2 linked regions of the Aggregicoccus sp. 17bor-14 genome follow. The protein of the gene in region 2 interacts with the protein of the main gene of each other region in a pairwise test. Links are inferred from orthologs where the notes say so. Each region holds a gene or a part of one and is shown on either strand. Other genes may lie near its edges. The genes, in order: rho and yhbY.

Region 1 (3,214 bases), on a different replicon or contig from region 2:
CACCATCCTCAGCTCGGTGCCCATCGTGCTCATCGCGCTCTCGGACGGGGTGCAGAAGGCCTTCGCCATCCTGCTGTGGATCATCGGCATCCACGCGCTCGAGGCCTACGTGCTCAACCCGAAGATCATGGGCAGCGCGGCGCGCATCCACCCGGTCATCGTCGCGTTCGCGCTCATCGCCGGGGAGCACTTCTTCGGGCTGGTGGGCGCGCTGCTCGCAGCGCCCCTCACCGCCGTGCTCGTGGCCTGCTTCGACTACCTGCGCCTCAAGGCGCAGCCGGAGCCCGCCGTGCTCGGGCCCGTGGTCGCCGCTCCGCCGCCCGCGCCCGCACCGCCCCGCGAGAGCTGAAGCCCGCGCGCCCGCGCCTCAGCTGCAGGCGGCGGCGCAGCGCGAGTTGCGGCACACCGGGATGCAGGTGCCGCAGCGCAGGGTGCTCGGCGAGCAGCTGCCCGCGCTGCACTCGGCGTCGCAGGGGCCGCAGCGCACGCCCTGGCAGTTGGGCCCCTCGCTCACGTGCGTGACGGCGGTGCCGTCGCCGCAGCAGGCGTTGGGCACGCAGTCCGAGTCCTGGAAGCAGGTGACGTTGGAGATGCCGGGAGGCGGCGAGCCGCTGCCGCCTCCCACGTCCAGCGCCGGCTCGCATCCGGCGGCAAGTCCCAGCGCCAGCCCTGCGAGCAGGGCGGCGAAGGTGGGAAGACGGCGGGTGCGGCGCATGGGGTGACCCTCCCCCGGCAGTATGCCTACCGGTTCATCGAGCCGAGGAAATCGGCGTTCGACGGGGTCGGACGCATGTGCTTGAGCACAAATTCCATCGCGTCGATGGGGGTGAAAGGGTGCAGTACCTGACGCAGCGCCGTGATGCGCACCAGGTCCGCCGGGCTGAGCAGCAGCTCCTCCTTGCGGGTGCCGGACTTGTTGATGTCCAGCGTCGGGAAGATGCGCTTCTCCATCAGCTTGCGGTCCAGCACGATCTCCGAGTTACCGGTGCCCTTGAACTCCTCGAAGATGACCTCGTCCATGCGGCTGCCGGTGTCGATGAGCGCCGTGCCGATGATGGTGAGGCTGCCGCCCTCCTCGATGTTGCGCGCGGCGCCGAAGAAGCGCTTGGGCTTGTGCAGCGCGTTCGCGTCCACGCCGCCCGAGAGGATCTTGCCGCTCGCCGGCACCACCGTGTTGTAGGCGCGCGCGAGGCGGGTGATGGAGTCGAGCAGGATGCAGACGTCGTACTTCTGCTCCACCAGGCGCTTCGCCTTGTCGATGACCATCTCGGCCACCTGCACGTGGCGGGTCGCCGGCTCGTCGAAGGTCGAGGACACCACCTCGCCGCGCACGTTGCGCTCCATGTCCGTGACCTCCTCCGGGCGCTCGTCCACGAGCAGCACGATGAGGTACACGTCCGGGTGGTTGCGGCTGATGGCGTGCGCGATGTTCTGCAGCAGCACCGTCTTGCCCGCCTTGGGCGGCGCCACGATGAGGCAGCGCTGCCCGAGGCCGATGGGGCAGAACATGTCGATGATGCGGGTGGTCATCTCCGCGCCGTCGTGCTCGAGCTTCAGCTTGCGCGTCGGGTAGAGCGGCGTGAGGTTGTCGAAGAGGATGCGCTCGCGGGCCGCCTCACTGGTGGGGTCCGTGAAGTTGACCTTGTCCACCTTCTGCAGCGCGAAGAAGCGCTCGCCCTCCTTCGGCTGGCGGATGGGGCCGGTGACCGTGTCGCCGGGGCGCAGGTTGAAGCGGCGCACCTGGCTCGGGGAGACGTAGATGTCGTCCGGGCTGGACTGGTAGTCGCTGTCCGCGCTGCGCATGAAGCCGAAGCCGTCGCTCATCAGCTCGAGCACGCCCTCGGCGTGGACCTCGAAGCGCTTGTCCGCGATGCCCGAGAGCAGCGCGAAGATGAGCTCCTGCTTCTTGAGGCCCTGGTAGCCCTCGATGCCGAAGTCGTGCGCCATCTTCGACAGGTCCACGATCTTCATCCGCTTCAGGTCGTTGAGCTTGATGACCTGCATCGGGGTGCCGTCGCGGTCCACCTCGGTGATGGTGGGCGCCTCGGGCTCGGGCGCCGGCGTGAGCGTGGCGGCGGGGCCGTGGTGCAGCGCCTCGGCGCGCGCCTCCTGCAGCTCGTCGTCGCGCACCGGGCGCGGCATCGCGGTGAGCACGGGGCGCACGGGCGCGCCCTCGCCGTCGTCAGAAGCGCCGTCCGCGGCCTCGGCGCCCTCCTCCGCGTCCGCGGGGGCCTCCTCGTCGCGGCGCCCGGCGGCGGCGCGCCGGCGCACGGGCTTGTCCGAGTCGTCCGCCTTCGCCGCACGGCGGCGGCGCGGCTTCTCGTCCGCCACGGCGTCCGTGGCGAGCTCGGTCTCCTGGACCTTCTCCTTCGAGGTGCGGGCTTTGCGAATGGGCATTGTCTGGACGGGGGGAAGCGTCGCCCGGCAGGACGCCGGGCAAGGGAGTCGCCGCGCAGAGGGCACGGCCGGACTGCAGGGGGACAGGGATCGACCCACCGGAGCCCCGGAAGCGGGACTGCGCGGGACTGAGGCGGTGCAGGGAAAGGGCACCCAGGGTACGAGGGCGCCCAACGAAGCGTCTCGGAGGTTATTGAGCCCCCCCCACCCTGTCAAGGAGTCCGAACGCGCCCCGGCGCTCAAAAACTTCCCAAGGTGTCAGGGCTTCCGTAGAGGCTCCTGCCGTGGACCTCACGACCGCCGAGACGCGCGTGCGCACCCTCCGCGAGGAGCTGCGCTACCACGAACACCGCTACTACGTGCTCGATGCGCCGGAGATCTCCGACGCGCAGTACGACCGGCTCATGCGCGAGCTGCAGGAGCTCGAGCACCAGTTCCCCGAGCTCGCCTCGCCGGACTCGCCCACCCAGCGGGTGGGCGGCGCGCCGGCCGAGCAGTTCGACGAGGTGGAGCACCGCGTCCCCATGCTCAGCCTCGCCAACGTCTTCGACGACGGCGAGCTCACCGAGTTCGACGAGCGCATCCGCAAGCAGACGGGGCTCGCCCACATCGGCTACGTGTGCGAGCCCAAGCTGGACGGGCTCGCGGTGAGCGTGCGCTACGAGGGGGGCAAGCTCGTGCTCGGCGCCACCCGCGGCAACGGCACCATCGGCGAGAAGGTCACCGGCAACCTGCGCACCATCCGCGCCCTGCCCTGGGAGCTGCGCCCCTCCGACGGCCTCAAGGTCCCCGAGCTCATCGACGTGCGCGGCGAGGT
Region 2 (3,264 bases):
CGTCGGAGGCGACGATGCCGGCAGCCTCCTGCCCGCGGTGCTGCAGCGCGTGCAGCCCGAGGTAGGTCAGGTTCGCTGCTTCCGCATGGCCACTGATTCCGAAGATGCCGCACATGCCGTTTGCCTTCTCCCCTTCTCGCCTGTGAAACGGATCAGGAACGTGCCCTCTCGTCAGGGCATTCCGCTCTGGGACCCGGTCCGATGCCGCAGGGCTGGCCGCGATGCGGGGCTCCTATAGCGCGCTGCCCGCCCGGCGGCCAGGGATGGGAGCGGGAGGGGTCGATTGGGGTAGGGTGCCCCCACATGCCCCCCTCCCGGCGCCGCCTGCTGCGCCTCCTCCCCCTCCTGCTCCTGTGTGGGCTGGCGCTCGCCTGGGCGCTCGCCTCGCTGGACTGGTGCGGGCCCTGGCCCGAGCGCCCCCCGAGGGTGGTGGCCGAGGCCCACGGCCGGGGGGCCCTGAGGGCAGGCGCCGCGCGGGTGGCCCTGCAGCCCCCGCGGCCCGCGCCCGGGGGGGCCGGCTACCGGCCGCCCCTGCCGGACATGGAGGCGGGGCCCGTGCCCCTGCAGGCCCGGGCGCTCGTCGTGGAGGCGGGCGGCGCGAGCGTGGGGATGGTGCTGCTGGATCTGCTCAGCGCGCCCGAGCCGCTGGTGGCCGCCGTGCGCGCGCGGGTGGCGGGGCTCGGGCTGCAGGGCGTGCTGGTGCTGGCCACCCACACCCACTCGTCGATGGGCGGCTACGACCCGCGCCTCGTCGCCGAGGTGGCGGGGATGGGGCGCTACCGGCCCGAGCTGCAGGAGGTGGCGGTGGTGGCCGCCGCCCGGGCGCTCACCGAGGCCCACGGCGCCCTTGCGCCCGCGCGGCTGCGGCTGGGCGAGGCGCGGGCGCCCGGGCTCGTGCGCTCGCGCTCCGGAGAGGAGGCCCCCGACGGGCGGCTCCTGCGCGCGGTGCTGCAGGGCGAGCACGGGGGCATCGCCGAGCTGCTCGTCTTCTCCGCGCACCCCACGCTGGTGCAGCGCCACCTGCGCACGCTGGACCCGGACTACCCGGGGCGCCTCGCCCGGGAGCGCGAGGCCCGGGGGGCCGGCGTCAGCCTCGTGCTGCAGGGGGCCGCGGGCAACGCCTCGGCGGCGCTGGACGGCGGCGAGGATGCGCCCGGGGCCTTCGCGGGGGCGCTCGCGCAGCTCGCCGCCGGGGCGCCGCTCGCGCCGGTGGAGGTGGCGGGGCTGGACTACGCGCGCGTGGAGCTGGCCCTGCCGCACCCGGATGCCTCGCGGCTCGCGCCCCTGCCGCTCGAGCGCGCGGGCGAGACGCTGCTGTGCCGCAGCAGCCTGCAGGTGGCCGAGGTGGGCGCGCTGCGGCTCGGGCCGCTGCACCTGCTCGCCATCCCGGGCGAGCCCACGGTGGCGGCGGGCGAGCGGCTCTCCGGGGCTGCGGGGCCGGGCACGGTGGTGCTGGGGCTGGGCGGCGGCTACGTGGGCTACGTGGAGACGCCCGAGGCGGTGGCGGGGGACCGGGGCGAGGCGCGGCGGCAGTACTTCGGCCCCGCGCTGCTCGAGCGGCTCGGCGCGGGCGCCCGGCTGGCGGGGCGCGCGGCGCGGTTCTTCTAGCGGTTCTACTGGGGGCTCTTCTGGGGGCTCTGGAGACGCGCCCTAGAACTTCTCGAACTTCGAGTCCTCGTCGCGCTTCTTGAAGAGCAGCGCGGTGCGGCCCAGCAGCTGGGCGAGCTCGGCGCCGGTGGCCTCGGCGAGCCGCTGCGCGGCCTCCTTGCGGTCCTCGGGGCCCTCGTTGACCTTCACCTTGATGAGCTCGTGATCGTGGAGGGCCTGGTCCACCGCGGCGACGACGGCGTCCGTGACGCCGTTCTGCCCGACGAGGACGACGGGATCGAGGTGGTGGCCGAGGGCGCGCAGGGCGCGGCGCTGCTTCCCAGTGAGGGGCAAGGGGACTTCTCCTGAAGCGAAGAGGGACGGCGATCGGGCGCGCGGGGGCTCGAGGGCCCCCGCGAGGGGAACACCGGAGGGGGTGTACCCTACTTCTTCTGCGCCGCCATCCGAAGCTCTCGCTGGGCGTCGATGTGGTCCGGCTGCAGCGCCACGGTGCGCTGGAAGTGCTTCTGGGCCGCGGCGGCGTCCCCGCACAGCTTGGCGATGACGCCCAGGAAGTAGTGCGCCGGCACGCAGCGCTCGTTGCGCGAGAGCGTGAGCTGCAGGTCCTTGGAGGCCTCGGCCGCGCCCGCCTTCTTGTCCGCGAAGGTGAAGAAGCGCGCGTAGCCGCGCCAGGCGAAGAACTCGGGCTCGTCGGGGTTGAGGAGGATGGCCTGGTCGAGCATCTCCACGGCCTCGGGGAACTTGCGCGCCTTGACCAGGATGCAGCCCTTCTGGAACAGCTCCTCTGCCTTCAGGATGTTGCCGATGTCCACCTCGCCCTCGCCGCCGCTCTGGAGCACCTCGAGGTACTGGGCGCGCGAGGCGTCGTCGAGCAGCGTGCGGTAGGCCTCGCCGATGTAGCCGAAGACCTCGGACTTGAGCTTCTGCAGCTCGGCCGCCGCCCCCGCGGGCAGGGTGTCCGGGTGGTGCAGCTTGGCGAGCTTGAAGTAGGCGACCTTCACGCTGCTCGCGTCCGTCTTCTCGGAGAGCTCGAGCCGCTCGAAGTGGTTCTGCTTCTTGAGCGTGGCCGCGTACGCGCGCAGCTGCGCGAGCTCCGTCTCGGGCGAGAGCGTGGGCGGCGGAGGGCCGGGGCGGGCCGCCGCCGGCGCAGGTGCCGCGGCGGCGGGGGGCGGGCGGGGCGCCGCAGGCGGGGGCGCCGCGGCGGGCGGGGGCCGCGGGGCGGCAGCGGGCGCAGGCCGCGGGGCGGCGGCGGGAGGCGGGGGACGCGGGGCTGCCGCCTGAGCGGGCGGCGGAGCGCTGGCCTGCGGAGGCGGGCGAGGGGCTGCGCCGGGCGCCGCGGCGGCGGTGCCCGTGGGCGGCGTGGCGGTGCGCGCGGGGCGCGAGGGCAGCGCCGCGAAGCTCACCGCGTCCAGCTCGCGCAGGAGGAAGGCGAGGCGCAGCACGTGGTCCGCCTCCGCCGGGAGCTCCTGGGTGAGCTGCGCGAGCGAGCGCACGCCGTCGACGAAGCCCAGGGCGCGCACCTCCTGCGGCGTGAGGCGCAGGTCGCTCACCGGCACGAGGCCGCCGGACTTGAGCATGGGCAGCTCGAGCACCGGCTGCAGCCGCCGGCGCAGCTCGGGCGTGGGGATGCGGCGCACCAGGTCGCTGAGCACCGCC

Evidence for each region.
Region 1: the proteins of yhbY (region 2) and rho interact in binary tests that used the Escherichia coli proteins (3 or more experiments, as listed by UniProt). The link is inferred for Aggregicoccus sp. 17bor-14 from one-to-one orthologs.

What each region holds. Positions count from the first base shown.
Region 1 is NZ_VJZZ01000009.1:159,432-162,645, reverse strand. The notes cover bases 67-2,974. They hold rho (transcription termination factor Rho), read right to left. Parts: upstream 2,392-2,974; coding sequence 742-2,391; downstream 67-741. Other genes in these bases: ligA (NAD-dependent DNA ligase LigA), read left to right, coding at 2,682-2,974; FGE12_RS18455 (hypothetical protein), read right to left, coding at 368-715; FGE12_RS18460 (AI-2E family transporter), read left to right, coding at 67-349. Outside these bases: more of FGE12_RS18460, read left to right, coding at 1-66; more of ligA, read left to right, coding at 2,975-3,214. UniProt on the Escherichia coli protein: Facilitates transcription termination by a mechanism that involves Rho binding to the nascent RNA, activation of Rho's RNA-dependent ATPase activity, and release of the mRNA from the DNA template.
Region 2 is NZ_VJZZ01000012.1:137,311-140,574, forward strand. The notes cover bases 297-3,254. They hold yhbY (ribosome assembly RNA-binding protein YhbY), read right to left. Parts: upstream 1,942-3,254; coding sequence 1,651-1,941; downstream 297-1,650. Other genes in these bases: FGE12_RS22015 (hypothetical protein), read left to right, coding at 304-1,608; FGE12_RS22025 (DnaJ domain-containing protein), read right to left, coding at 2,031-3,254. Outside these bases: purF (amidophosphoribosyltransferase), read right to left, coding at 1-115; more of FGE12_RS22025, read right to left, coding at 3,255-3,264.